3 regions of the Rahnella sp. JUb53 genome follow, and region 2 is predicted to be linked to each of the others. Evidence: predicted binding sites of a transcription regulator. Region 2 holds the regulator's gene; each other region holds the start of a gene.
The links. The regulator PhoB, encoded in region 2, activates phosphate uptake and scavenging genes when phosphate is short. The targets are predictions, from matches to a motif close to CTGTCATAAAACTGNCNNAT.
Positions count from the first base shown of each region.

Region 1: the regulator PhoB is predicted to act here: its motif matches at 3,888-3,907, upstream of EC840_RS11925 (heavy metal response regulator transcription factor).
Region 3: the regulator PhoB is predicted to act here: its motif matches at 3,674-3,693, upstream of pitA (inorganic phosphate transporter PitA).

Region 1 is NZ_SLYT01000004.1:294,735-304,665, reverse strand. It holds gene ompX (outer membrane protein OmpX) at 1-49, shown strand, start outside; gene EC840_RS11955 (IS3 family transposase) at 304-930, opposite strand; gene EC840_RS25515 (hypothetical protein) at 945-1,127, shown strand; gene EC840_RS11945 (helix-turn-helix domain-containing protein) at 1,124-1,633, opposite strand; gene EC840_RS11940 (molybdopterin-dependent oxidoreductase) at 1,721-2,485, opposite strand; gene EC840_RS11935 (cytochrome b/b6 domain-containing protein) at 2,478-3,119, opposite strand; gene EC840_RS11930 (hypothetical protein) at 3,159-3,782, opposite strand; gene EC840_RS11925 (heavy metal response regulator transcription factor) at 3,996-4,670, shown strand; gene EC840_RS11920 (heavy metal sensor histidine kinase) at 4,663-6,096, shown strand; gene eptB (kdo(2)-lipid A phosphoethanolamine 7''-transferase) at 6,333-8,009, shown strand; gene EC840_RS11910 (endonuclease/exonuclease/phosphatase family protein) at 8,154-9,263, shown strand; gene EC840_RS11905 (LysR substrate-binding domain-containing protein) at 9,269-9,931, shown strand, end outside.
Region 2 is NZ_SLYT01000003.1:275,920-285,850, forward strand. It holds gene EC840_RS09030 (ABC transporter ATP-binding protein) at 47-868, opposite strand; gene EC840_RS09035 (ABC transporter permease) at 865-1,629, opposite strand; gene EC840_RS09040 (ABC transporter substrate-binding protein) at 1,641-2,654, opposite strand; gene sbcC (exonuclease subunit SbcC) at 2,891-6,139, opposite strand; gene sbcD (exonuclease subunit SbcD) at 6,136-7,374, opposite strand; gene phoB (phosphate response regulator transcription factor PhoB) at 7,612-8,301, shown strand; gene phoR (phosphate regulon sensor histidine kinase PhoR) at 8,324-9,643, shown strand; gene EC840_RS09065 (helix-turn-helix domain-containing protein) at 9,675-9,931, opposite strand, start outside.
Region 3 is NZ_SLYT01000008.1:11,058-20,988, reverse strand. It holds gene rsmJ (16S rRNA (guanine(1516)-N(2))-methyltransferase RsmJ) at 1-669, shown strand, start outside; gene uspA (universal stress protein UspA) at 770-1,210, opposite strand; gene uspB (universal stress protein UspB) at 1,550-1,885, shown strand; gene pitA (inorganic phosphate transporter PitA) at 2,097-3,602, opposite strand; gene EC840_RS17935 (NAD(P)/FAD-dependent oxidoreductase) at 3,923-5,125, shown strand; gene EC840_RS17930 (LysR family transcriptional regulator) at 5,243-6,127, opposite strand; gene EC840_RS17925 (hypothetical protein) at 6,272-6,538, shown strand; gene EC840_RS17920 (LuxR C-terminal-related transcriptional regulator) at 7,217-7,831, shown strand; gene EC840_RS17915 (hypothetical protein) at 7,943-8,527, opposite strand; gene EC840_RS17910 (TolC family outer membrane protein) at 9,601-9,931, shown strand, end outside.

The DNA of each region.
Region 1 (9,931 bases), on a different contig from region 2:
CAGTGTTGATGTTGGTACCTGGATCGCAGGCGTGGGTTACAGCTTCTAATTCTTCGCCCTGCGTAACGTTTCGTCGTTACACACCCGCGAAAACAAAAACCGCTCAACTGAGCGGTTTTTTTTATGACTTTTTTCAGCGGGTAGTGGAGACGGGACCGTTATTTGCACCTTTCCCGCTTACGAGGGGAAGGCCGGGATGGGGTGTTGGTTTATTGCAAACTTTACTATCGGGTTGCCATCAATACCCCTCCCCGCCTCCCCCTGCGATGAACTGACCCCCTGAAGTTGGACATCAGAACTACGTCAGGGGAACATATGAGTCCGGTAGGCTACCGGACTCATACCACCCAGTTTCATTTTGATCCGGTCGCGATTGTAGTACCCGATATATTCCTTTATCGACGCCGCCAGTTCTTCTGTACCCGCGTAAGTTTTCCCGTGGAACATTTCCGTTTTTAACACCGCGAAGAAGCTTTCCATCGCCGCATTATCATAGCAGTTACCTTTGCGCGACATACTCTGCCGCAACCCCGCATCACTCACCTGTTTCTGCCATGCACTCATGCGGTATTGCCAGCCCTGATCGCTGTGAAGTAACGCATTTTTTCTCGCATGGCCTGACGTAAGTAACTGCTTTAACATTCTTTCTGTCAGCTCATATGTCGGCCGCGCTCCCATACTCATCGCCACGATTTCACCGTTATACAGATCCATGACCGGCGATAAATACAGCTTGCTTCCCGCTACTTTGAACTCCGTGACATCTGTCACCAGCTTCACACCGGGACCGGAAGCCGTAAATTCTCTTTTGAGCAGGTCCGGCGCCGGACCCATGCCGATTTCGCCTTTCCAGCTTCGGTATTTTTTAGCCCGCACACGTGCCTGCACGCCCATTTCGGCCATAAGACGGCTGACCTTTTTATGATTCACCCGCAGCCCTGGTTATGCAGTGTGGCAGTGACGCGCCGGTAGCCGTAGCGCCTTTTGTGGCGGATGGCTATCTGCCGGATGATATCGCACAGCGCCACGTCGCAACCGATCGCCTCACGCGATTGCCACCAGTACCAGGTGCTGCGTGGCAGCATCGCGGATTTCAGCAGGTCACGCAGACGATGCTCGCCGATTAATGCCCTGATGGCGTTGATTTTTTCTTCTGTTCTGCTTTTGCTTTCATCAGGGCGTCTAACTTTTCGTGGTAAGCACGTTCAGCGCGCAGATAGCGGACTTCTTCCAGCAGTTCTGCGGGCGTCATTTCTTCAGGCTGTTTTGCGGGTTTTTGAGCTTTCTGCGCCATGTGATTTCTCTCTTTCTCTGCCGGGGCGGTGGCCTTTGTGGCCTCCTGAACCCAGCGTCCGACAGTCTTGTAGTCAGAAATATTAAACCGCGCAGCGGCGGTACGCATAGAAAGATGTTCACGAAGTACGACATCTGCCACGTGGGCACGAAAATGGGCAGGATAGGTGATGGATGTTTTGGCTAATAAAGCGGCCTGACCGTGAAGCCGGTAAGCCGCAGTCCATGCCCGAAGTGAAGAGGCGGGAACCTGATATTGGCGGGCAGTGAGTTTATAGCCGTCACGACCATCAAGGTAATGCCTGACGGCCATAAGTTTGATTTGAAAATTGTATTTCATATGAACTCCGAATGAAGGTTTAAAAAGTCCAACATTCGGGGTTCAGTTCAGCGAAGGGGGAGGCGGGGAGGGGGTTTAGCAGGTAACTCAAATTCCGCTGTACCAGTTATATCCCTGATCTTCCCAGTAGCCGCCGGGATATTCGTTGGTCACGAAAATCGCGCCGATGTGTTTGGCGTTTTTGAAGCCAAGCTTGGTGGGCATTCTCAGGCGTAACGGGTAACCGAAATCCGGCGGTAGCGGTTTGCCGCCGAAATCCAGCGCCAGAATGGTTTGCGGATGCAGCGCCGTCGCCATATCGATGCTGGAATAATAGCGGTCGTCACATTTGAATCCGACGTATTTAGCGGTCAGATCTGCGCCGATGTGCTGCAAAAACGTTTTCAGCGGCACGCCTTTCCACTGACCAATTGCGCTCCAGCCTTCAATGCAAATCAGACGGGTGATCTGACTTTCCTGCGGCAGTCGCTGTAACTGTTCCAGCGTCCACGAGGCTTTCTTTTGCACCAGACCGGAGACTTCAAGCCGGTAATTGGGAATGTCTATTTCCGGCACGTTGTATTCCGGATAATAAGCATTGAAGCGAAACGGCGTGGTGATCTGGTCAGCGCGATAGGTTTGCGCCAGTTTTTGTCCGCTGAACAGCCAGCCTTGCACGCGGTCATTCCAGCGTGACATCGCCCACAGCACTTTATCGACTTCGTCACCGTCCTGCAGATTACAGCCGGTGAGCATCGATACCGCGCCTAACGTGAGACCGCCACGCAATAACATGCGGCGCTGAATATTGACCAGTTGCTTGCGCTGATCGGGCTCAAGAATAATTTTTGGCCGGCGTGATTTATCACTCATCGGCGCTTTCCTCCGTACTTATTTTTTTGCCGCCGGTCAGCATTGCCAAGAAGGTTTTTGGCACCAGCAGAACCATCAGTACGTGAATAATGACGAACAGCATCACGCCGCTCATCGCAAAAAAATGCACATAACGCGCGATATCAAAACCGCCAAACAACCACACCAGACCGCTGAACTGTACCGGTTTCCAGATGGACAAACCGGAAAGCAAAAGCAATACGCCGAGCAACAGCACGCCGCTGTACATCAGTTTTTGCACGGCGTTGTACTGCCCGAGTTTGTGGGGAAGTTTGAATGTCAGCGCGCGAACGGTATCGCGCCAGACGGAGCGCGGCGAAAAGGGGTAAAAGTCGCGGCGGAAATGGCCGCTGAACATGCCCCACAGCACATAGAAAAGGGCATTGGCCGCCAGCATCCACATGACTGCCAGATGCCAGGCGATGTTGCCGCCCAGCCAGCCGCCGAGGGTCGTGCTTTGGGGAAAGGTAAACGAGAAAATCGGGTCGGCGTTATAAATCCCCCAGCCGCTCATTACCATGCCGATCATTGCCAGCAGATTAATCCAGTGACAAATGCGCACTGGCCAGGAATGCACCCTGCGTTTGCGAAGTGGAGAGGGCTGAGGTTTCACGGAAAAACTCCTGTTGTCCGGTAAGGCCGTCAGGCCGGATTACATTGGTGGCGTAACGCCGTCTTTGCCCGCAGAAATGCCGCGTGCAACCAGGGAGCCTTTGTCATCTTTCATCGCGAACAGCACGACTTTGGTGCCCGGTTTCAGCAGACTGCGGTCACCCGGTGCCAGCAGAACGACCGGTACATCGTCAGGAACGACAACGGTTTTCTCTGCATCATGGTATTTCACAGTCAGCGTGCGGCCATTGCTGTTAACCAGTTTGCCGACGGTGCCGTTGGTCATGGTGTTGATTTTGCCGTCCGGCGATTCAAACGGATTGAAACCTTCGCCGCTGCCGCGCAGGCTTGGCGCAAATACGTGAACTTCCAGCGCTTTCAGTGTGCCGTTGGCCTGAGGTACTGCCGCCGTACCGATGAAGCTGTCGGCTTTGATATCGCTGATCTGGCCTTTGGTGACGGAGTTGATACGGGTTTTATCCGTCAGCTTAACGTCGAGCTTTTCGCCCTGACGGGTGGTGATTTGTACTGATGAGTCATTAACAGAATCAATGGTTCCGCGTGTTGGTTTGATCACGTTATCGGCGGCAAAAGCCGATGCCATTGTGCTGCTCATCAGCAGTGAACCCAGTAACAGACCCGCAAGACGTTTGGTGGTATTCATTATTAACTCTCCAGTTTCCGGCATTATTTCATTTGGTTAGAAGAATCACTGACCCTGCCAGTGATGAATAGCTTCATTAAGAGTGGACGATAAACCGGGATTGGCTGATGACAAATTGATGACAAAATTGTCATCAAAGGTGTCTGGCGAAACTGATAAACTTCCCCATGAATCATTCTTTGGGAGAATGGTATTGCGGCGCTGAGGGCCTGAATGCGGATACTGGTGATTGAAGACGATGTCAGTACGGGCGATTACCTGAAAAAAGGGCTGACCGAAGCCGGTTACAGCGTCGATCTGGCGCGTAACGGGGCCGATGGCCTGTTTCTGGCGCTGGAAGAGGGCTATGACACGGTGATCCTCGATGTCATGCTGCCCGGCCTCGACGGCTGGCAGGTGATGGAAGTTCTGCGCAAGAAAAGCGACGTGCCGGTGCTGTTTCTCACCGCACGTGATGAAGTGCAGGATCGCATCCACGGGCTGGAACTGGGCGCTGACGATTATCTGATCAAACCGTTTTCCTTTACCGAACTGGTATTGCGTATCCGCACGTTGCTGCGCCGTCCGGCAGCGCGTGAGCCGGATATTTACTCGGTCGCTGACCTGCATCTTGATGTGCTACGCCGTCGCGTAACCCGTCAGGATCAGACCATCGCGCTGACCAATAAAGAATTCATGTTATTGCAGCTGCTGATGCGTCGCGAAGGCGAAGTGCTGTCGCGCACCATGATCGCCTCGCAGGTATGGGATATGAATTTCGACAGTGACACCAATGTGGTGGATGTCGCCATTAAGCGTCTGCGCGCCAAAGTTGACCGTGGCTTTGAGCTGAAACTGATCCACACCGTGCGCGGCATCGGCTACGTCTGTGAAGTGCGCAATGACTGATTTAACCTCCGCTAAAAAGCCTGCACGGGCCATGTCGCTGACGCTGCGCGCCACATTACTTTTTGCGCTGCTGGCCTCGCTGGTGGTCAGTGCCGTGGGCTTTTATCTCTACTATTCGATGGACAAAGAACTGGTGCGCCGTGCGGATTATCAGGTCAGCGGGCGCGTGCAGTATTTTCGCCATCTGCTGGCGAATGAATTCCCGCTGTCACAGCTGAGCCGTAATCCTGGCCTGTTTGAAAATATGCTCGGCAATGAGCGCGATATTCTGACCTTCAGCCTTTCCGGTGAACCGCCGTTAATCAACGTCAATCCTTCACACCTTGTTTTGCCGCCGTTTGCCGCGGTACCCGAAGGCCAGCCGCTGACGCTGAAAACGGTTCACGGGCAAAAGGCGCCAGATGGCACGCCGGTGCGTTTTGCCCGTGCTGCGGTAAAAATTCAGGACGGACGCACGGTTGAAATTACCGCAGGCCATTTCATGACCGAAGAATCGCGCCTGTTAGAAACCTTCCGCTGGGAAATTATCGGCGCAGTGTTGTTTTCGTATGTGCTGATTGCCGCACTGGGTTATCTGGTCATCCGCCGCGGGTTGAGGCCGCTGCGCAATATGGCGCGGGAAGCGACGCAAATCCACCCGGCCAGCTTATCGACGCGCCTGAGTACAGACAAAGCGCCGCAGGAATTACAGCAACTCATCCTTTCTTTCAACGATATGCTGGAAAGGCTGGCGGAAGGTTATCAGCGCCTGACGCAGTTTTCCGCTGATCTGGCCCATGAAATCCGCACGCCGGTGGGCGCGCTGATGGGGCATTGTCAGGTGGCGTTGTATCAGCCACGCACGGTTGAAGAATATGAAACGCTGCTGGCTAACAATATGGAAGAACTGGAACGCATCTCGCGGATGGTCGAAAACATCCTTTTTCTGGCGCGTGCTTCGGATGCGCGGTCGGTTCTCACCATAACCAGCATTGATGTTTCATCAGAAATTACGCGTATCCAGGAATATTTTGAAGGGCTGGCAGAAGAGCGGGAAATGACCCTGCATGGCGAGGGGCGCGGTGTATTACACGCGGATGCTATTTTGTTCCAGCGTGCGCTGAGTAATCTGGTTGCCAATGCGGTGCGTTATGGCCGTGAAGGAACCGAAGTGGTATTACGCGCCGAACCTCATGATAAAGGCATGGATATTCACGTTATCAGTCAGGGCGATCCGATACCGGCAGATAAGCTCGGAAAACTTTTCGACCGTTTCTATCGTGCAGATGCATCGCGCAGTGAAGGTGGCAGTTCCAGCGGGCTCGGTTTATCGATTGTTCAGGCCATTATGGCGCTGCATCAGGGCAGTGTCAGTGTTGAAAGTTCAGCGCAGGGAGAGACGCGCTTCACGCTGTCCTTTCCTGATGCGGGTCACAAAGATTCTTAATAATTGCTCAACAGATTTCAAAAAATGAGTCGGAAAAGTATGAAACCCACATTTCTATGGCTTTGAAACATAAGCAATTCGTTAATTTTGTAACATTATCACATTGGAAGTCACCAATGACTTTGAACGATTATAGGCGTTCCGGGGTCTGAATTGTCCTAAGGAGCAGGTTCCATCCTCCGGTACGAGCGGTCTTTACGACGTAAACAGACTCACAAAAGAGCCATTTATTTCTAATGCATAAATTACGAACACTTTCGCAACAGAGCATCTCTTTGTTCATTGCACTTTATCTTGGGATTTTACTGAACCTTCCGATCTTCTTCCGTCGTTTCGAGCAGCTGCATTATGACAATGCCTTGTCCATTGCTGTTGAAGCGATCGCCTGTTTCGCGCTGGTCTATTTCCTTTGTATGTTGCTGTCTTATACCGGAAAAACCGTTTTCCGTGTGCTGATGACGGCCATTGTTATTTCCTCCGCTGCCGCCAGCTATTACATGATCCTGTTCAACGTCGATATCGGTTACGGTATTTTGGCGGCGGCGCTGGCATCGGACTCGATTGATTTATCGAAAGAATCTGTCGGAACGCACTTCATCGCTTGGACGGTTCTGGTCAGCCTGATCCCCGTTCTGCTGTTGTGGCTGAGCAAAATGCCGGGTGCGGCGCTCAGACAAACCACCTTTAAAAAGCTGGCGGTGAGAACCGTGCTGCTCGCGGTTTCCGGGCTGATTTGTTATATGCCGCTGCGTCTGATGGGCAAAGTGCAGGATCGTCACGATATCGTCAATAACCGCATGATGGCGAGTTATGGCGGCGTGGTTGCCGGTACGTATTCGCCGTCGAACTGGCTTTCCGCGCTGGGTTTATACACCTACAGCAGCTACAGCAAAGCCGAAGACAATAAAAACCTGTTCGATCCGGCCAAACATTTCACTTACACCGCACCGGCTGATGCCAAAGATATGTATGTGGTGTTTGTGATCGGCGAAAGTGCGCGTCGTGACCATATGGGGCTGTACGGCTACGACCGTGACAACACGCCGAATCTCGACAAAGAGAAAAATCTGGTCGCGTTGCAGGGCTATTCCTGTGATACCGCCACCAAACTTTCCCTGCGCTGCATGTTTGTGCGCGAGGGCGGAGCCTCTGAAGAACCGCAGCGTACCCTGAAAGAAGCTAACGTGTTTTCCGTTCTGAAAAGCAATGGCTGGAGCTCTGAGCTTTATTCCATGCAAAGCGAAGCGTGGTTCTACAATAAAACCCGCGCTGACGATTATTCACTGCGTGAAAACATTGCCTCTGAGAAGCGCAATGCCGGTAAGCCGGTGGATGACATGCTGCTCATCAACGAAATGAAAGATTCGATGAGCAATCATCCGCAGGGTAAGCACCTGATTATTCTGCATACCAAAGGCTCGCATTATCTTTATTCCGACCGTTATCCGCGTTCTTTCGCCAAATATAAGCCGGAATGCATGGGTATTGATGATTCCTGTTCTACGGAAGAGATGATCAACGCTTACGACAACTCGCTGTTGTATACCGACTATTTCCTGTCGCAGGTGTTTGATCAGCTGCGCGACAAGAATGCGATTGTGTTTTATGCCTCCGATCACGGTGAATCGATTTCCAAAAGTATGCATTTCCACGGCACACCGCGCGATCATGCGCCGATTGAGCAACGTACTGTGCCGATCATGGTCTGGGCGTCAGACAAGTTCCTGTCAAACGACCAGAACAAAGCGGGCTTCGAACAGTTGCAGAAAATGGCCGCTGAAAAGAAACCGGCTTTCCATGAAAAACTGTACGACACCATTCTGGGCTGTATCGGTTACACCTCGCCAAATGGCGGGATTGTCGAGCAACACAACTGGTGTCATGTGCCTGATCAGGCCGCCGCTGCAAAATAATTACCGCTAAAAATGCCGCCTTTTTCGGAACAATGGAAAGGGCGGTGACATCCTTCTGGTCGCCCTCCGTTTTTTAAGTCACAATCGGTTAACAAGGTATTGAGAGTTTCTCTTCTGCTATTTTTTTATCAGGGTCGATAACCGATGCATGCTTTTCGAATTACCCTTTGTGTCCTGACGGTCATCATGACCTTGCTGACGCTGCTGCCTTTTTCCCGCAATCAGCGCTGGTGGGTACGGGTCTGGGATTTCCCGCGTTTGCAGATGGCAACGTTGTGTCTGCTATTTCTGCTGACCGAGCTGATGATCATGCCGTTAAGCGACGGAATTTCCACCACAATCATTATTTTAACGGTGGCTTGTATGGCCTATCAGAGCTGGTGGATTTTGCCTTACACCCCCTTTTACCGGGTGCAGGTGAAGAAAACCGTCTCCGGCAGTCATTCACGTATCAAAATCATGAACAGCAACGTGCTGACCACCAACCGCAAAGCCGGCGCGCTGATTGCACAAATACGCGAGCATCAGCCGGATATTCTGGTGTTGCTGGAAACAGATCAGTGGTGGGAAGACCAGATGGCGGTGCTGGACGCGGATTACCCGCACAGCCTGCGTTGCCCGCTGGATAATCTCTACGGAATGCACGTCTATTCCCGTCTGCCGATGCATTCGGCAAAAATTCAATTTCTGGTGGCAGACGATATTCCGTCGATGCATTTTCGCGCCGAACTGCCTTCCGGCGAACAGGTGGTGATGCACTGCCTGCACCCGATGCCGCCAAGCCCGACGGAAGCCGACGAATCCACTGACCGCGATGGCGAGCTGGTTGCTGTCGGTCATACGGCGGCGAAAGCGACCTATCCAACGATTGTGACCGGTGACCTGAATGATGTGGCATGGTCGCGCACCACGCGCCTGTTTATGAAAGTCAGCGGCCTGCTCGATCCGCGCCGTGGCCGGGGTATGTTCAATACTTTCCACGCCAGTTATCCTTTCCTGCGCTGGCCGCTGGATCACGTTTTCCATAGCAAAGATTTCACGCTGGTCAGTCTTCAGCGTCTTGGGTTTATGGGGTCGGATCATTTCCCGATCCTGGTGGAACTGGCGCTGACCCCTTGTGAGGGGCAGGATCAGGAATCGCTGGAAATCGATGAGGAAGACCTCGACGAGGCGGAAGAAAAACTGGCTAACGCCGGGGTGAAAAGCACTGATGTACACCGGGCGGAAAAGCTCAACATGCCTGTCTGCGGGTAATCACTATGACAAGTGAACGCGATCGTCTGCCACTGGCAGAAGATTTACGGGTGTTTCTGGCGGTGGTAAATAAACAAAGTTTTGCCGCTGCCGCCACTGAGCTCGGTCAGTCTCCGGCCTATGTCAGCAAGCGGATCCAGATCCTTGAAGAGTCGCTGAATGCCCGTCTGCTGCACCGTTCCACACGGGGTGTGCGCTTAACCGACGAGGGTGAAAGAGCCCGCCGCTGGGCGCTGCAAATTCTGGATAACTTCGATCAGTTTATCGGTGACCTGTCAGACTCCCGCACTGAACCGCGAGGCAATGTGCATATTTGCAGCTCGTTCGGTTTCGGGCGTTGTCACGTTGCACCTGCGGTGGCTGAACTGGCGGAACAGTATCCGCTGCTGAATCTGCGACTGGATTTATTCGACCGGGTAGTGGATCTGGTCGCCGACGGGATCGATTTGGAAATTCTTGTCGGTGACGATATTCCCGAGCAGCACATCGGTAAAAAGCTGGCGCAGCATCAGCGTATTTTGTGTGCGTCTCCGGCATATCTGGCCGCGCATGGCGTGCCGGAGTCAACGGATGCGCTGGCGCAGCATCAGTGTCTGGTATTAAAAGAGCGCGATAACCCCTTTGGCATCTGGACTCTCACCGCCAGAGACAAAGAGGTTCGCGCCCGT
Region 2 (9,931 bases):
TCAGGGGGCAGAGTTTGCGCCCCTGATCTCATTCATAATCCAGCAGTTAAAGCGCCATCTCCCGTTTAAATACGTCCAGCGTGTGCGCCTTCACGCGGATAAATTCCGGGTGGCTCATGATTTCAGAACCACGCGGACGCGGCAGGTCAAACGGCACAATTTCTGCAATCTGCGTCGGTCGTCGTGTCAGCAGTAAAATCTCATCCGCCAGAAACACTGCATCCTCGAGATCATGCGACACAATCAGCATGGTGACGCCAGTCGCCAGCTGCACTTCCTGCAATTTATCGCGGATAAACAGCGTCATCTCGAAATCCAGCGCCGAGAAAGGCTCGTCGAGGAACATCACTTCCGGACGCGTCGCCAGCGCCCGCATGATGCACACGGTTTGCTGCTGGCCGCCGGAAAGCTCATACGGATAGCGTTTCAGGTCGAAGCGGATATCAAACATTTGCGTCAGTTCTTCGACCCGCGCATTGACGTCCGCTTTGCTCATGCCGTGTCGGATCAGCGGGTAGGCGATATTGGCGCGGGCACTCATCCACGGAAACAGCGCGTCGCGGTAGTTCTGAAACACATAACCGATGGTGGTCTGCGCCAGCGTTTTGCCGTCGAACAGAATGTCGCCTTTATCCACCGGGATCAGCCCGGCGATCATGTTCATTAACGTCGATTTACCGCAGCCGTTCGGGCCGAAGATCGACACGATCTTTCCACGCGGTAAGTCGAGATTGAGATCGGTATACAGCGGCTGTCCGGCAAACGCCTTGCTCAGTCCGCGGATCGTCACATGGGTATCCGGGCGCGTGGCGTACTGCGGCAACTGCGGGCCTTTGTAATCGGGGTTCAGCGAGAGAGGTTGCGTCATGCTTTGCTACTCCAGTGGACGGTTTTTTTCTCGATCAGCAAAAAAGCCAGATTCAGCAGATAACCCAGCGCGCCGGTGATCAGGATTGAGGCGTACATGTCTTTGATGTTAAACACCTGCTGGGCATCGATGATCCGGTGGCCGAGGCCGGTTTCCGATCCGATGAACATTTCAGCGACGATCACGATCACCAGCGCAATTGACACACCGGTGCGCAGGCCAACGAAGGTTTGCGCCAGGCTTTCCATCAGCAGAATGTCTTTAAAAATATGCCAGCGGGAAATTCCCATCACTTTGGCCGCCATCAGCCGGGTTTTCTTGGCATTCATCACGCCGTACGCGCTGTTAAACAGGATAACCAGCACCGCGGCAAAGGCGGCGATGGCAATTTTATTAGCATCGGTAATGCCGAAAATCAGCATAAACAGCGGGATCAGCGCTGATGACGGCGTGGAGCGGAAGAAGTCGATCAGAAATTCCAGGCTGCGATAGATCTTTTCATTGCTGCCTAAAATGACGCCGAGCGGCACGCCTATCACTGCGGCAAAAGCAAAGGATACCAGCGTGCGGTAAAGGGTTGCGCCGATGTCGGTGCGCATGGAAGCATCGAAAAATGACTGGAACATGTAGCCAATCGTCTCGACGGGCGAGGGCAGAAGCACCGGGTTCAGCCATTTTGCGCTGACGGCCAGTTGCCAGAATAAAAACAGCAGCACCGGGCCGACCAGCGGCAGTAACCTTGAAGACCAGCGTGAAGTCATCCTGTTTCTCCTTATCCTTTATAAATCAGCGAAGCAACATCGACCGGTTTGCTGAAGATTTTTCTTTCCGTAAAGACGTCATAAAATTTCTGGAACCATTGCAGGTTGTCGCCTTTTAAATCGGGATACATCACAAAGCCCGGCAGCGGCACCTCTTTCACCAGTGCCGGTTCTATGCTGGTGTAACCGGCGACGTTTTCGCGAGCCTTGTCAGGATGTGCCGCAATGAATTCCACCGCTTTCTGATAAGCGGCAATAAACTTTTTGGTTTCTTCCGGTTTGCTGGCGATAAAACTGGAGTTCAGCGCCGCGGCGCCGCCGAACCAGGGCGCGTCTTCATTGCCGAGCACGTATTTAGAAATGACGCCGGTTTCCAGCGTGCGGGAAAGGTTTTTCATGCGCCCGACGGTGCCGGTGGGTTCGAGTGTATACACGCCGTCAATTTGTCCGGCGGCCAGCGCAGGTGCGTGCTGCCCGACCGGCAGTTCGATCACTGAAGGATTAGTGAAACCATTTTTCTCCAGAATGATCTTCGCCATCGTCACGTTCTGGATCCCCGGCCCGCAGGCGATCTTCTTACCTTTCAGATCGCTGATCGCTTTCGCAGTGCTGTTCAGCGGCACCAGAAATTCATCCAGAACCAGCTGATGATTGGACGGATTCGAGCAGATGATTTTGAACAAATCCGGTGAGGTGATAGCCCCCAGACCCAGCGCGCCTGTGGCCGTGCCGTTAGCGCACCCTTGGATCCTGCCGGTAATCATCCCCTCGACAATTTGCTGTGCGCTGGCGAATTTAACGCCTTTTACATTCAGTCCGGCTTCTTTAAAAAAGCCCTGTTCCAGCGCCACATATAACGGTAAACCGCCGACAATCGGCCAGTAACCAATGCGGATTTCATCGTCATCAGCTGCAAAGACCGAGGTCGGGATCATACCGCCAAGCGTGGAGACGCCGCCGGTGATGGCGAGCCATTTCATCAGCTGGCGGCGTTTTTTATCGACTTCAGGTTTGATGTTATTCATGGGCGGTTCCCTTAACGGTTATGCAGGCGCTGCAACTTGTACTGCAACTTGTATACATAACGTTAAGCACAGGGCGTGCCAGTTTATCGGCAGGAGGGAATAAGCGGGAATTCAGCGGGTTGGGAACAATGAGCGCACTGCGCTGGTGCGAATTTTGCGCAGTTGCTCACAATCAGGATCCATTGCGGAGCAGATGGCTAGCAATTTACCCGCCAGTTGCTCCGCAGGATAATCTGTCAGACTTTAAATTCACTGCTCAGGCGGCTGACGCCCAGACCGTTCACCTTAGTCACTTTGATTTGCACCGGAATACGGTCTTTCATCGCTTCCACATGGCTGATCACGCCAATGGTTTTGCCCGAGGCATTCAGGCTGTCGAGCGCGTCCAGCGCGGTATCCAGCGTATCGGCGTCGAGTGTGCCAAAACCTTCATCGAGAAACAGCGAGTCGATGCGGGTTTTATCACTGACCAGGTCAGACAGCGCCAGCGCCAGTGCCAGACTGACCAGGAAGCTTTCACCGCCGGATAAGGTGCGGGTATCGCGCACGGCGTCCGCCTGCCAGGTATCGACCACCTGTAATTCCAGCGCATCGCTGGTTTTGCGCTGCAACAAATATCGCCCGTGCAGTTTTTCGAGCTGAAGGTTCGCCAGATACACCAGATGGTCGAGCGTCAGTCCCTGCGCGAATTTACGGAATTTTGCGCCGTCGCTGGAGCCAATCATCTGATTCAGATAACCCCAGTCATCGCAGGTCAGCTGCGCCTGGGCAATCTGAGCTATCAGCGCCTGTTGTCCGCTGTGGCGTAATGTGTCACTTTCCAGCTGGTTTTTCACTTCGCCCAGACGTTGCTGTAAAGCTTTCAGCTGTTGCGTCAGTTCTGCCTGCTGCGCTGTCAGAACGTCAAGATCGCTTTCTGTTTCACTCAGATGAGCCGGGCGGGCAAGACGATGTTTTTCGAGCTGCTGACCGGCATCCGCCAGTAACGCCTGCGCCTGCGCCAGTTGTTGTTGCAGATTTTCTTTGCGTTGCTGAAGCTGCTGACGAAGTGCGTCATCCAGCAGCGCCAGTTTCACCGCGGCTTCATTGGCAAATCCGCTGGCACTCAGCGCCTGTTGCCACGCCTGCTCCGCCTGCGTCAGTTGTTCTGTGGCCTGCAACTGTTGCTGTTGCGTGCTCGCCAGTTGCCCGGCCAGCTGATCGCGCTGTTCCTGCGCTTTTTGCAATGCGGTTTGCGCGTCACTGACCGCTTTTTCTGCCGCCTGTTGTTGCTGATGTAAGTGCTCGCGAACCTGCGCCACCTGGCGGTTGCCGAACAGTTCAAGGCGTTGAGCAGTTAGTTCTGAAAGGTTTTTTTCGCCTTCTGCAAACAACTTTTGCAGCCGTTCGACGTCTTGCTGAGATTTCGCCTGCGTCTCTTCCAGCCGGGTAACGCGTTCGGTCAGCAATGCGCTTTGCTGCTGCACTTTCTGCTGCGCGTTCAGTGCGTCATTCAGGGCATCTTTCGCCTGTTGCAGCGCCCGGGCCAGCTGTTCGTGCTGGCTAATCAGCGCCTGCGATTGTTGTTCTTCTTCATCGCGGGCAGTCAGCCATTGAGTGATGTCGGCGGTATCATGTAGCGTAAACGTCAGGTTCAGCGGTGCGCTGAGCTGTTGCCAGTTTGCGGTATGCGCATTCAGTTGCTGCTGGTCTTGCTCCAGCTGGATTTGCAGCCGCGTTTGCTGTTCTTTCAGACTTTTAATTTTTGTTGCCAGTTCGATACCGCTGGCTTTTGCCGCATCGAACTCCAGTTGCATTTTCTCGAGGCGCTGCGCCGTTTCAGAGGGTTTGACCTCCTGATAATGTTCAATCGCCGGATGCGATGTGGAACCGCACAGCGGGCAGGCTTTGCCGCTTTGCAGATTCGCACGTTCGGCTTCGAGGCTGACGATCAGCATTTCCTGTTTATGCAGTGCCTTAACGTCGTTGAGATGCTCCAGCTGTTTCTGACATTGCAGGCGGATGGTGCCCAGACGCTGTTCTTCTTCAGCCAGTTGCGTCTGATACTGAACGAAATCTTTTTGCTGTTGCTGCACGCGCTGATTCAGCTGCGGGAAAATTTGCGCGAGTGAAAACAGCTGTTGCCGCACCGGACGCAGCTGCGTGAGTTCGGATTGTCGTTTCTGCAATGCTGCCAGCGGGTGCTGTTTTTCCAGCTCAGTCAGACGCTGTTGCGCAGTGTTGAGTGCGCCGGTCAGCGCTGTCTGGCGGGTCGTATGCTGGCGGCTTTCTTCGTCCAGCTTCTGTCGTTCGGCGGTCATTTGCACCAGCGTCGCGTTATGCTCACTGACAAGTTTCTGCACATCAGTGACAGACTGCTGTGTTTCAGTCAGTGATTTACGCAAACGGGTGATTTCGCCATCTAGCGGCAGGATTTTTTCTTCGATCAGCGTTTGGGTCTGACGCTGTTCTTCCGCCTGTTTCTGACGTGCCGTTTGCGACTGCTCCACAGCCAGATTCAGCGGCGTCATTTGCGCGATTTGCTGTTCCTGCTGCTGCGTCAGGTGCGCCAGTTGCTGCTGAAGACGTTGCGATTCATCCTGACAACGCTGGCGATCGTTGAGCAACGGACGCAGTTTTTCTGCCGGTTCGCTGCGCGCCAGTTGCTGTAACTGCGGCGCGGCGGCCAGATTTTCCTGCTCGGCGGCGGTCAGTTGTTGCTGAGATTGCTGCTGTTTTTGCTGCACCTGCTGCCACTGTTGCAGCCAGTTCAGATCCTGCTGGCGCTGTTGCGCCTGCTGACTGAGCGTGATTTCCTGCGCGTTCAGTTCAGCAAGTTGTGCTTCAAGCGTCTGGCGCTGTTCTTCGCTGAGCAGTTCGATCCCGGCCATGCGCTGGTGCAGACCATCAAGCGTTATCCGCGCTTCTTTATGTTGCTCAAATACTCGCTCAGACAGCAGCCCGTAAATTTCTGTGCCGGTCAGTTCCTCCAGCAGTTCGGCGCGGTCATTGGCATCGGCATTCAGGAATGCGGCAAATTGCCCCTGAGACAGCATCATGGATTTGGTGAAGCGACCGAAATCCAGCCCGGTCAGTGTGGCGATGGCATCGAGTTTATCGCGCACTTTATCGGCCAGAATTTTGCCGTCGGCCAGCAATGCCAGCTCTACTTTCGGTGCCTGCAGATTGCCGTCCGGCGAGTTTTTGGCGCGGCGCTGACTCCAGAACGCGCGATAACCGACGCCTTTGACTTCAAACTCCACTTCGGCCAGCGATTCGGCGGTGTGGCGCGTCATCAGCTCGTTCTGGCTTGGCGTGATGTTCAGCCGTGGCGTCTGATGATACAGCGCCAGACAGATGGCATCGAGCAGGGTGGTTTTCCCCGCGCCGGTCGGACCGGTGATGGCGAACAATCCGTTGCTGGCAAAAGGCTCAGCGGTGAAATCAATTTTCCATTCGCCTTCCAGCGAGTTCAGGTTTTTTAAACGCAAACTGAGAATTTTCATTGTGCGCTGTCCTCCGCATTCTGACCACTGGTGACCTGTTCAACAACCTGCGCAAACAGCGTGCGCATCCGCGCCTGACGCGGTTCGTCAGGATCCGGTTCCAGTGCCAGCCGTCTTTCAAAGACGTCACTGACGCTCAGTTCGCTGAGTGTCTCTTTTTCCTGTTGCTCAATGCTGTTGATACGCTGTTCTTTACTGCGGCGTAAAAGCACCACTTCTACTGGCAAATCTGCCGTCAGAGCCTGAATGCGGCGCTGAATATCACTGAGATAATCCTGCGTGGCGACTTCAATATCCAGCCACACCGGTTTGGCCGGATCGCCGCCTTCGAACTGCGCCAGTTGTTTTTCGATTTCTGCCAGCGAGCCTTTGATTATCTGCATGGGCTGGAAAACGGGAATTTCCAGCGTGTCGATGGCGTTGAGCGTCGCGCCCTCAAAGTCCAGTAAGTACACACTTTTGGCTTTACTCAGTTCATCAAAACTCAGCGCAATCGGCGAACCGCTGTAACGGATATGTTCGGTTTTGGCGACGCACTGTGCGCGGTGAATATGACCAAGTGCCACGTAATCGACCGGCGGAAACGCCTGCGCGGGGAAGGCATCGAGTGTGCCTATATAGATGTCGCGCACGGAATCGGAGGTGCTGACGCCAACCGTGGTCAGATGGCCGGTGGCAATGATCGGTAGCGAAACGCCGAGTTCGTCCCGTTTGGTCTGCGCGGCCTGCCACAATGCGTCATAATGCGCGGCGATGGCTTCCTGTAATGCCAGCTGTTTGTCGCTGCCGGATTGTCCCGCCTGACTGGCGAGCAAATCACGCGGACGTAAAAAGGGTATAGCGCAAAGTACCGCGCCAGGTTTTCCGTCACGCTGGTTGAGCACCAGAATCTGTTCTGAGAGGTTTTCACCGACGGTGGCAATCACCCGCGTATTCAGGCAGGAAAGCAGTTCTCGCGATTCATTGAGCGTGGCGACAGAATCGTGATTCCCGGCCAGTACAATCAGCTGACAGCCGGTTTGTTGCAGTTCGACGACGAAACGGTTGTAAAGCTCTCGGGCATAGCTGGGCGGCGAACCGGTATCGAATATATCGCCTGCCACAATCACGACATCTACCTGATGTTGCTGCACCTGACCGGTCAGCCAGCGCAAAAATGCCTGATGTTCGGCGGCGCGGCTTTTGGTGAAAAAGTACTGGCCGAGGTGCCAGTCTGACGTGTGGATCAGGCGCATGAGACTCCCGTATGGATCTGGATGACGACAATGGGGCAAAGTATAAACGTCGGCGGGGGACGCTGTCCCCGATAAATCAGACCAATTTCAGCGAGATGGCAGCTGAATAGAAGAAATGTCTCTGTCATATTTGACTGTAATGAACCATCCTTTCTATTCATAAATCTGTCACAAAACTGACGCATAATGGCGCCCGCAATCAAATAAAAGATCGCTAACCTATTGGCAGGACCTACGATGGCAAGACGTATACTGGTGGTTGAAGACGAAGCTCCAATCCGTGAAATGGTGTGTTTTGTACTGGAACAGAATGGCTATCAGGCAGTAGAAGCTGAAGATTTTGATTCAGCCGTTGGCCAGCTGGTAGAACCTTACCCTGAACTTATCCTGCTCGACTGGATGTTACCCGGCGGTTCCGGTATTCAGTTTATCAAACATCTCAAACGTGAAGCGCTGACCCGCGAAATTCCGGTCATGATGCTGACCGCCCGCGGTGAAGAAGAAGACAGGGTGCGCGGCCTGGAAGTCGGTGCCGATGATTACATCACCAAACCGTTTTCTCCAAAAGAACTGGTTGCCCGCATTAAAGCCGTGATGCGACGCATCTCGCCAATGGCGGTGGAAGAAGTGATCGACATGCAGGGTTTAAGCCTGGATCCGTCGTCTCACCGTGTGATGGCCAACGAGCAGGCGCTCGATATGGGGCCGACCGAATTTAAATTATTGCACTTCTTTATGACCCACTCCGAACGTGTTTACAGCCGCGAACAGTTGCTCAATAACGTCTGGGGCACTAACGTTTATGTGGAAGATCGCACGGTAGACGTGCATATTCGTCGTTTACGTAAAGCGCTGGAAACCAGTGGACATGACAGAATGATCCAGACTGTTCGTGGAACCGGATACCGTTTTTCAACGCGTTATTGAGTCCCCACAGCGGAGAATCTGTGTGCTAGAACGTTTGTCATGGAAACGATTGGCCGGTGAATTCTTTCTCTTTTGCCTGCCCGCGTTAATCCTCGGTATCTTCGTCGGCCATTTCGGCTGGCTCCTCTTTGCGTCGCTGCTGGCGGCGCTGGGCTGGAATTATTACAACCAGCTCAAACTCTCTCACTGGCTGTGGCTTGACCGCAGCATAACCCCGCCGAATGGCCGCTGGAGCTGGGAGCCTCTGTTTTACGGGCTAAACCAGATGCAGATGCGTAACCGCCGTCGCCGTCGCGAATTAGGTCAGCTCATTAAACGTTTCCGCAGTGGTGCCGAATCATTACCCGATGCGGTGGTACTGACGACGGAAGAGGGCAATATTTTCTGGTGTAACGGGCTGGCGCAAGATTTGCTCGGTTTCCGCTGGCCGGAAGATAACGGACAACACATCTTTAACCTGCTGCGTTATCCCGAGTTTCGTACCTGGATCCAGACCCGTGATTTCAGCCGTGCCCTGAATCTGCAACTCAATAACGAGCATTACGTCGAGTTTCGCGTTATGCCTTATTCCGAAGGGCAATTGCTGATGGTGGCGCGTGATGTTACCCAGATGCGTCAGCTCGAAGGTGCGCGTCGTAACTTCTTCGCTAACGTCAGTCATGAACTGAGAACCCCGCTGACTGTATTGCAGGGATATCTGGAAATGATGGAAGACGCCAAGCTGGAAGAGCCGTTTCGTACCAAAGCGCTGGACACCATGCAGGAGCAGACGCGGCGCATGGACGGGCTGGTCAAGCAGCTGCTGACATTGTCGAAAATCGAAGCGTCAGCAAATATCGATATGCACGAGAAAGTCGATATTCCGGTAATGCTCGGCATGCTGGAGCGCGAAGTGCAATCTTTAAGCGGTGGCCGTCACGAAGTGGTGTTCCGTGTAAACGAGAAACTGAAGGTCTTTGGCAATGAAGATCAGTTACGCAGCGCGGTGTCGAATCTGGTGTACAACGCCGTCAACCACACCCCGGCGGGGACGCGGATAGAAGTCAGCTGGCAACAAACGCCGCATGGCGCACAGTTCCAGATCAGTGATAACGGGCCGGGTATTGCGCCGCAACACCTGCCGCGCCTGACTGAACGTTTCTACCGTGTCGATAAAGCGCGTTCGCGCCAGACGGGCGGCAGCGGTCTGGGGCTGGCCATCGTCAAACATGCCCTGAGTCATCACAACGCCAAACTTGAAGTGATGAGTGAAGTCGGCGTCGGTACCCGCTTTATATTTACACTGGCACCGAAACTGATTGTTCCTCAGGAACAGGCCAGCCAAAGCGATGTGAAGGGATAAAAAGAAGCCACAGCCCACGCTGTGGCTTCTTTTAGCAGATGATCTGTAAACCTTTTTCTTCGATCAGCATCAGTAAGATCAGAGCAGCACCGGTGGGTTTGGTTTCATCCCGCTCCCATTTTTGAATGCTGTTAGCCGACATATTGATGAGTCTGGCCAGCACGCCCTGGCTGATTTTTTCTTTTTCCCGCAGCGCGCGTATACGTTCGGCAGAGCTTTCTGCAAAGGCTCTCAGCCTTTCCTCCTGTACGGCTTCATCCACAATGTTGTTAATTTCGCGCATCGTGG
Region 3 (9,931 bases), on a different contig from region 2:
TCTGACCCTGATGCCGTGATGGCGCTGGTGCTGACGCCTGAACGTCTGGAATTACGCAAACGCGACGAGCCCAAACTCGGCGCGATTTTTGTCGATTTCGTCGGCGGCACGATGGCGCATCGTCGCAAATTCGGCGGCGGACGTGGCGAAGCGGTAGCGAAAGCCGTCGGTATCAAAGGCAGTTATCTGCCGGATGTGGTCGATGCGACCGCAGGACTGGGCCGCGATGCGTTTGTACTGGCATCTCTGGGCTGCAAAGTGCGGATGCTGGAGCGCAATCCGGTCGTCGCGGCATTGCTTGATGACGGGCTGGCGCGTGGCTATCGTGATGCGGAAATCGGTCCGTGGTTGCGCGAGCGCATGACGCTGCTGCATGCTTCAAGTCTGACCGCGCTTGCTGAACTTTCGCCAAAGCCGGAAGTGGTGTATCTCGATCCGATGTATCCGCACAAACAGAAAAGTGCGCTGGTGAAGAAAGAGATGCGGGTGTTTCAGGGTTTAGTCGGCCCGGATGAAGATGCCGACGGCCTGCTGGAACCGGCGCGCCGCTTAGCGACTAAACGTATCGTGGTAAAACGCCCGGACTATGCCCCGCCAATGGCTGATATCGCCGCACAGGCCGCAGTTGTGACCAAGAGTCACCGGTTTGATATTTATACGCCGTTATAGAAAGCCGCCGTTGTCACGCTTCCCTAAATAATCACAAAAAAATGCCCGCCGGTTTTCACCTGCGGGCATTTTTATGTCAGCGTTAACGCAATAATACGTCTTACGCTTCTTCTTCCTCATCGCGCAAAGGCACGATCAGCATGTCGATGTGAACGGTGTTGATCAGCTGGCGCGCGGACGACATCAGTTTGCTCCAGAAATCCTGGTGATGGCCGCACAGCACTAAATCCACGCCATATTTATTGATGGCATCCACCAGCACCTGCGCTAAGTCACCGCTGCCGCTCAGGGTTTCTGAAATCGGGTAACCGGCGTTTTGCGACAGTTCGTTCAGCGCGTGGTGCGTCTCTTCGGAAATGCGTTTCTGCATGTCGCCCAGATTGACGTCGATAAGACCGGTGTACAGGTCTGAATAGTTCACATCAACGTGGATCAGGGACACCTTGGCGTTATACGGACGCGCCATGGAAACCGCTTTCTCGACTAAAACTTTGCTCTCAGGTGAGAGGTCAACAGCAATCAGTATGTGTTTGTAAGCCATAAGAAAACTCCTTCCATAAGTCGGTTAATAGCAATATCAGCATCATGCGAATGTCATGACTTCAGTATAGCGCCAAAATGGTCAGAGAAATCAAGCATACAGATCCCATTTCGAAATCCGGGCATCTATAGATAGAAATAATATGAACAGTTCGGGATTCGTTTCCTACACTCAATAATGCAGGCTTCTCCTGCTTTGGCAATCTTCTGTGGTACGAAAAGAGGGCGGGCGCAGTTTGCCCGGGGGTGTGAAATTGCGGAAAGGCAGGGCGAAACGTCGGGTATGCGCCGCTATTTTACCGGTGCATTGCGTGGTGTCAGTTCGCCTTGAGGGGGAATCATGATCAGTCCCGTTGCGCTGTTTTGGGCTTTATGTTTTGTGTGTGTCGTGAATATGCTGCGCTATTACTCTTCTTTGCGCGCATTGCTGGTGGTACTGCGGGGGTGCGATCCGCTGCTGTATCAGTACGTTGATGGCGGGGGATTCTTCACGTCGCACGGTCAGCCGAGCAAACAAATAAGACTGGTGCGTTACATTTATGCTCAGCGCTATGTTGAACATCACGATCCTGAGTTTATCCGCCGTTGTGAACGGGTCCGCGGTCAGTTTATGCTCACAACTGCACTGGTCGGATTAATTTTAATCAGTATGTTAGCGATGCTGATCTGGTATTAGCATACCCTTCGTACTTGAAGCTGCAGCGGCGTTAGCGGCTCTCGTTCACCCGAATCACTGACTTGTGTCAGCTCATCGGGATTCTCTCGCTTGCTGCCTTGCTGCAACTCCAGTTACTTTGGTTATGAATTAGGGAGGATGTGTGGAAAAGGAAACAAAAAAGGCGACCGTGCTGAGCAGGGTCGCCTTTTTAATGCCGTTCAGAAAGCTATCAGATCAGCTTCAGCGCAAGCCAGTACAGCACGCCGGAAAGGACAATCGACACCGGCAGGGTTAAGATCCACGCCATTGCAATGTTCTTCACGGTCTTCGACTGCACACCGCCGCCATCCACAATCATGGTCCCTGCAACCGCAGAAGACAGCACGTGTGTGGTGGAAACCGGCATACCCGTATAGCTGGCAACGCCGATAGAAACGGCCGCGGTCAGCTGTGCAGACAAGCCTTGTGCGTACGTCATGCCTTTCTTACCAATCTTCTCACCGATGGTGGTCGCCACGCGTTTCCAGCCAATCATGGTACCCAGTGCCAGCGCCAGAGCGACAGCAATGATGATCCAGATTGGTGCGTATTCAACGGTTTGCAGAATGTCTGTTTTCAGCTCGCCGAGGAAGCGTTTATCCGCAGGAGAGGTTTCCGGCAGCTTGGCCACTTTATCCGCAGTATCAGAAACACACATCAGCAGACGGCGCATATGGCTGCGTTCTTCCGGTGCCAGGTCGCTGTAAGACTGAAGATTGGTCAGCAGTGTTTGCGCGCGGCCGATAGCGTCAAGTGCGTGGCTGCTGTCGCAGTGGAACACTTTAGGCTCATCGGTCGGTGCGATATTGACGTCCGGTGCAGGCACCATTGGCGTCTGTGCAACCACGTGCGGCACGGCATCAACATGTTGCTGATAATACTGGCCGAGGTGAGTCACGGCGTCGCGGGTACGGGTAATGTCGTAACCGGTCGCGTTCATATTCACCACAAAACCTGCTGGCGCCACGCCAATCAGCACCAGCATGATCAGACCGATACCCTTCTGACCATCGTTAGCGCCGTGAGAAAAACTCACGCCGATAGCCGACAGAATCAGACCGGTACGTGTCCAGAATGGCGGCTTTTTCTTGCCGTCTTTCTTCTCACGTTCTGCCGGTGTCAGGTGGATACGGGCATGTTTCTTATTGCCACTCCAGTAACGGCGGAGCAGGAAAATCATGGTACCGGCGATAATCATCCCGACCAGCGGAGAGATAATCAGCGAAGCAAAAATACCAATCATTTTAGGGATGTTTAATGCATCGACCACGGACGTGTGAGTCATTAATGCATTGGTCAGCCCTACGCCAATGATGGCGCCGATAAGGGTATGGGAACTGGACGCCGGCAAACCAAAATACCAGGTGCCGAGGTTCCAGATGATCGCCGCCAGTAACATAGAGAACACCATGGCAAGACCATGTGCGGAACCTACATTGAGCAGCAGATCGGTTGGGAGTAGATGGACGATGGCATAGGCCACGCTCAAACCACCCAGCAGAACGCCAAAGAAGTTAAATACCCCTGCCATCACGACCGCTAATTGCGAACGCATTGCCCGGGTATAGATGACGGTTGCTACTGCGTTGGCCGTATCATGGAAGCCGTTAATCGCTTCGTAGAACAGAACAAACAGTAACGCGAGAATCAACAACGAACCGGTATGAATATCCAACCCGGCAAATAGATGCAGCATAATTGTTACGCCAGTTAGTGGTCATGAACGCCGCGCATTATCTGCGAGAACAGGGTGAGGGGAAAAGGAAAATATGACATTTTTTTGACTAAAAACAGTTCAAAATTCACGTTTGTTTCAATTAAATTTTTATTTATCAAAATCTTATTCCTCCTTTGCCAGCTGAAACATTTCCTTACGACGTTCAGAAAGCAAGCTGTCTGACTGGTTTAAGACGCGTCTGTCCCTTACAATTCGCGCCACTCAGTGGGCAGCACGCCCGCTCAGAAGGGGAAACCCTATCTAAAACGTAGTCGAATATTCATAAAGAGAGGCCAAAAGTGGAACAGGTTGATGTGGTCGTCATTGGTGCAGGTGCTGCAGGTATGTTCTGTGCGGCACAGGCCGGACAGGGTGGCTGCCGGGTTCTGCTGCTGGATAATGGCAAAAAAACCGGACGTAAAATCCTGATGTCGGGTGGCGGACGCTGCAACTTCACGAACCTTTACGCCGAGCCGGCGGCTTATCTTTCTGAAAATCCGCATTTCTGTAAGTCCGCACTGGCGCGTTACACCCAGTGGGATTTCATCGATATGGTCAACCGTTACAATATCGCCTGGCATGAGAAAACCCTCGGCCAGCTTTTCTGTGATGACTCCGCGCAGCAGATTGTGGCGATGCTTGATAAAGAGTGCGAAGCGGGTAACGTTGATGTGCGTCTGAGAAGTGAAATCACCGACGTTCAGAAAACGGAAGAAGGCTTTATTATCAACGTGAATGGCTCAACTGTGAGTACTCACTCACTTGTTGTTGCCAGCGGCGGACTTTCCATGCCGGGACTCGGCGCTTCTCCGTTCGGTTACCGTCTGGCGGAACAGTTTGGCCTGAAAGTGTTGCCGACCCGCGCCGGTCTGGTGCCGTTTACCCTGCATAAGCCGCTTCTCGAACATTTACAGACGCTTTCCGGCGTTTCCGTTCCTGCGGTGCTGACCGCCGAAGATGGTACCGTATTCCGCGAAAGCATTCTGTTTACTCACCGTGGCCTTTCCGGTCCGGCTGTTTTACAGCTTTCAAGCTACTGGCAGCCTGGTGAGTTTGTAAGTGTTAACTTACTTCCTGATGTCGATCTGGCGGCGTTTCTGAATACGCAGCGTCAGGAGCATCCAAATCAGAGCCTGAAGAATACGCTGGCGATCCAGCTGCCGAAGCGTCTGGTGGAATGCTTGCAAACGCTGGGACAGCTTCCGGATGTGACGCTCAAACAGCTGAACGTGCCGCAACAGGCCGCACTGGTGGAACAGCTGCAAAACTGGCAGGTGCAGCCGAATGGCACCGAAGGTTACCGCACGGCAGAAGTGACACTCGGCGGTGTCGATACCAAAGAGTTGTCTTCTAAAACGATGGCGGCGGCGAAAGTCCCCGGTTTGTATTTCATCGGCGAAGTGGTGGATGTGACCGGCTGGCTGGGCGGTTATAACTTCCAGTGGGCCTGGAGTTCGGCGTGGGCGTGTGCGCAAGATTTGGTGGCGCAGCACAGTAAATAAGTTTTTTTATTAATTGCCAGATGGTTACATGTCCGGTGGCGAGGTATATGTCACCATTCTGGTTGTAGAAAAACGGGTAACTGTAATTTCGCAGAATAATGCCTCATCATTTATTCTCTACTCCTTCAGTAACTGGATAATCCATTCCAGTCTCTCGTCATTTTTCGCCTTACTGTGGATATAAGCATAAATATCCAGAGTGTCTTCTTCCATCCAGGGGATTTCCACACTGCGCACGCCTAAATGCACGGGGATATGCTTTAACAGAAATGCCGGAAAGAACATCACAGCATCACTTTTTTCAATGCAGTAAAGCATATTAATCAGTGAGTTAGATTTGTAACGGATATTCCTCTGATGAGACAGTCCGTACAGCTTTTCAGGAAGGTAAGCGCTGGTTTCGGCGGAGCTGAGAACGATATGCTCTTCTGCCATCCACTGCTTGTCGCTCAATTGGTTTTTTATCCTCGGATGTCCTTTCCGGCACAAACCCACTATCCGTGACTGAGCAATCTTTGTTGAAATGAACGAGTGGTTATGCCTGATGGCTGAGCCGATATCGATATCGACTTCTCTTGATACCAGTGCGGTACTACGCTGGTCTTCCAGCATGATACGGTTATTAAAGGTAAAATTTAACTCCTTGGGAAATTTACTATTTTTTAATAACTTATCAATCAAATAATATTCAATCATTGTATTGGTTCTGATAATAACGTTAGAAATTTCAGGTGAATCATCAGTACTTACCATCAAAGAATGGGATATTTCTTCATCAATATTTTTAAAGGAGGGATAAAGCTGGTTAGCCAGCGGCGTGGCTTTTAGTCCTTTAACAGATTTGATGAATAAGGGATCATCGTAATAATCCCTGAGTTTATTTAATGCATAGGTCAGCGTGGGCGATGATATTCCTAATGCTTGTGCGGATTTACTCATGCTTCGGGTTTCATACACCAGCACCAGCGTTTTGATGAGATTATAGTCAAATTTATTGTTCATTTTTCAGTTATTCTTTTTTTGATCAAGTGCTTAGTTCGGGTGATATAAAAAATTCAAAGCACGACTTCGAAAAACCTCTATTGTGTCTTATCCCAGAGGAATGCCTAATAACACCCGTTACCGTGCTATTGAAAAGAAGGTGTAATGAAAGTCCTGACTGATAAACCGACATTTGAAAAATGGTTCGTAGAAGATTATTTGAATATTAATCATAACCCTATGAATTCCTCGATTCTCACGGATGAAGAATTGGACATCGCCCTTTCTGAATCTGCGCCAGAGTCATTCCCATGTCTGGTTTTCATGGGAGCCCAGGATATTTATTCTGATGGAAATCAGTTGCGGTATATCTACAAGGACGAGTTAAGGCTAATGCAAGAATTACTGGAAGGGAAAGAATTTACTCATTAAAAGTGGAACAAAATTATTTCAAAAGGATAACCAAAATATCCAAAGCGTATAAAAGTAGTTCTTATAATTGATTTGGTGAATGTATTCGAATGCAAAGGGCACTTTACTGCGCCCTTTGCATTCTTTCTGAACAGTGAGACACCCCGCCTCAGACCCTGCGACATCAGAACTCCCATCACTTGCACGGCAGAACCGCCTGGATGAGATATTAAATTTGTTATTTTGTGCTCAAAATTAATCAATCCTGCCTTCTGATTTTTTTTACTCAAAAAACTAGAAAATTCCTAAGCAGAATGAATAAAAAGAGCGATTTGTTTACTGATCATTGAGTGTTGGTGATTATTTGCCATTTTTTCCATCAAAATAATAGCGATGTAATCCATGTCAATCAGACTGGAAAAAGAGTTGAAAGCAAATATAAACAGAGAATGCGACTACTTATCACTTCTGGTTGGGGTTTTATGCTAATAAAATGTTAAATGATGGTGTTTAATTTTTAGTTGTTTGGTTTTTTACAGATTTATCTAATAAGTTTAGAAAATTCCTAAGTTCGCCCGCCCAACCCCCTCGCTATCGACATGTCAAAACAGCCTCACTAAGATTAGCCCGTGTTCAGGAGGATTAGGATTTTTCCTCAGAAAAGAATTAAAACGGAAAGTACTACCAATGGAATGATAAATGAAACAAACAGTTGTTATCCACTCTGGCTATTATGAGATGCTGACGCTCTCGTCGATCCTTAATCATGTCAATTCAAAAGTTAACTTGTTTTCTTCATTGAATGAGTTCTACGAATCTGGAATTGGCATGAGCGTAGACTGCATTATTATTGAGATAAATAATAACGTAGAAAACTTCAACTCTGTGATTAAGTTCATCCGGAGAATGGATTTTTTATACAAGCCGCCGCGCGTCATTGTAATCACTAAAATTGAACAATACGACAGACTGACACGCCTGGTTGAAGAGAACATTGATATGCTCATCTCTGAACAGGAAGAGTTGACGGTGCTGAGAAAGATGCTCATTACCGGTGTTGTTGACCTTAATTATCAGATGACAATCAGCCCCTATTTAAACAGAAAGAAAAATGAAGTATTTCATCCGGCGAGAATGTGTCTGACGTCAATGGAACGCGAAGTGTTATGTGAGATTAAAAGCATGAAGACCAATTCGGGTGTGGCGCAAAAAATGGGGAAGAGCAGTAAGACGATCAGTACCCACAAGCGAAATGCCATGAAAAAATTGGGGCTTAAAAATTCGATAGATTTGTACAAGTATCTGATGCAGTGATCAGGGCGCAGATTTTCTTACCCGGATACTTCGAAAAGTCGTCTTTATAAGGCAAAAAAGCTATCGATAAACGATAGCTTTTTTTATAGATGAAATACTGAAATCCGGGTGTCACACGGAATGATTGAGCACACGATTAAGGTAGCGAAACAGCTCTTTGGTACTTTTAAGACCGAGCTTTCTCATCGCGCTGTATTTGTAGTAATAAAGGTTAGAAATTGGAATTGTCGTGATTTTCTCAATACTTTTCATTCGCTGGTTCTTTGACAGGCAGCGGAGCAGAATGGCTTCGTTTTTACTGAGCAAATAGTCCTCAAGAAAGGGTTTGATTGAGTCGTATTTCCCTTTCAATAAGCTGTCAAAGAAGAAGTATACTTTCGAGAATGAGTTCTCTTTACATACGCAAAAGTCAGCTAACTTACTGTTAACAATAATGTTATCACTGAAGATGATGACTTTGCTTTCCTGCTGTGTTTTAGATTTTAAATTATAGATGAATTTATCAATATTAAACTCGAAGCTGATCTCACCTGGTTCCAGGATATAAACGTCGAAGTTTTCAGCATGTTTATCCAGCGCATCTTCCGCACTGATATGATTGAACGTAATACCTGAAGTTGTGCGGATTAAAGAAAAGAGGTTTTTTAACCCTACATATGTCAATGTGCATGAGTCAATAAGTGCAATGCGCATCATTAATCCATTCCTTTAAATGCATCGGCTTCCGTAGAGATCATTGCGTATACCTGATAATACATCTCCGTTATTATTACCAAATAAGCTTTCCGGTATACTATCGGGTAAGAATGCAATCGTCAACGTAACCAAATATGATCATCTTATTATCATGTAAATAAACTTTGTGAAACCCATAGTGCAACTGACTGATAATAGATGGTATTTTTTCTATTGCTGACAAAATAAATTACGTGTCTAGGAATATTTTTAATTTCTTCGTTTAATACTTAAACATTCTTAAGTTAATGTACAAAAACTGACACTCTTAGACACCAGAAAAGAAAACTGCTGCGACCCGCCTCACTACTAATTTAACTGATTTAACAGACGTTAAAATCGTTGTTTTGAAGATCACCTCATCAAAAAAAATGCCCTTCAGATAAGGCCATGAATTTTCGTTTCATGAAACTTTCGAAAGAATATCGGATGAAATCTCTGCGAAGGTTGTCCATTTTATCTCGCAATGGCGATAACCCGGTGGCTAATACTTAAGGAGGATTGTCAGATGATGATTAATCATTATTGCGGGCGATGATAAGATGTTTTTACATTGTATTTAAATCATTGTTAACAAAATGTTGCTTTTAATCTGTGGGTGAAAATTTGTTTTTATTCTCTCCTTTTCCATCGGATCACGGTCATGAATGCCTGTTAAAGGGGAAATAACAGGGATTTATTTGTAAGGATTTTGCAAATTATCCTAAGATATGACTGAGTTTTGTAAAGCTATCAATCAAAATGATGCCAGTTTTCACTGTAAATCCGCCTTTCAGGCGATCAGATTTTTCCCTTTTTTATTAAAAACAACATACTGATTTATAACATTAATCACATTCATCTAATGAATGTAAGCATTAGGATTTTTCCACCTTCGTGAATGTATTTCTGCTTACTTACGTAATTTTTGACCACTTTTTCTGCAGCGCGAAGATTGTAATAATGAGACCGGAATCACAGGAAACAGGGGGCTGGAGGACTGTGCAATGGCTGCACGAGGACGTTCTCCCTAAGGATAATGACAGGAGTGTCAGATGAACAAGTGGTCTAAGATTATTGCCATACCGTTAAGCATTTTGGGTGTGTTACTGACATTCCCTGGCGTGGTCTTTGCAAATGTTTCAGAAAGTGTCAATTCGTGGGCTAATGCGCCTGCGATGAGAGGGCTCGATTCTGTTGATCTGAAATCAACTATCTTGCAGGCATTTTCTCGCAGTCCTTCGGTTACGCAGCAAGCCTATCAGCTGGGTATCGGCCAGGCGCAGATCCGGGAAGCGCAAAGTGCGTGGTATCCGCAGGTGGGGCTGACGGCGAATACTGGCAACTCAACCCAGCAGGATTTTTCTAACAGCCTGAATAATGCGG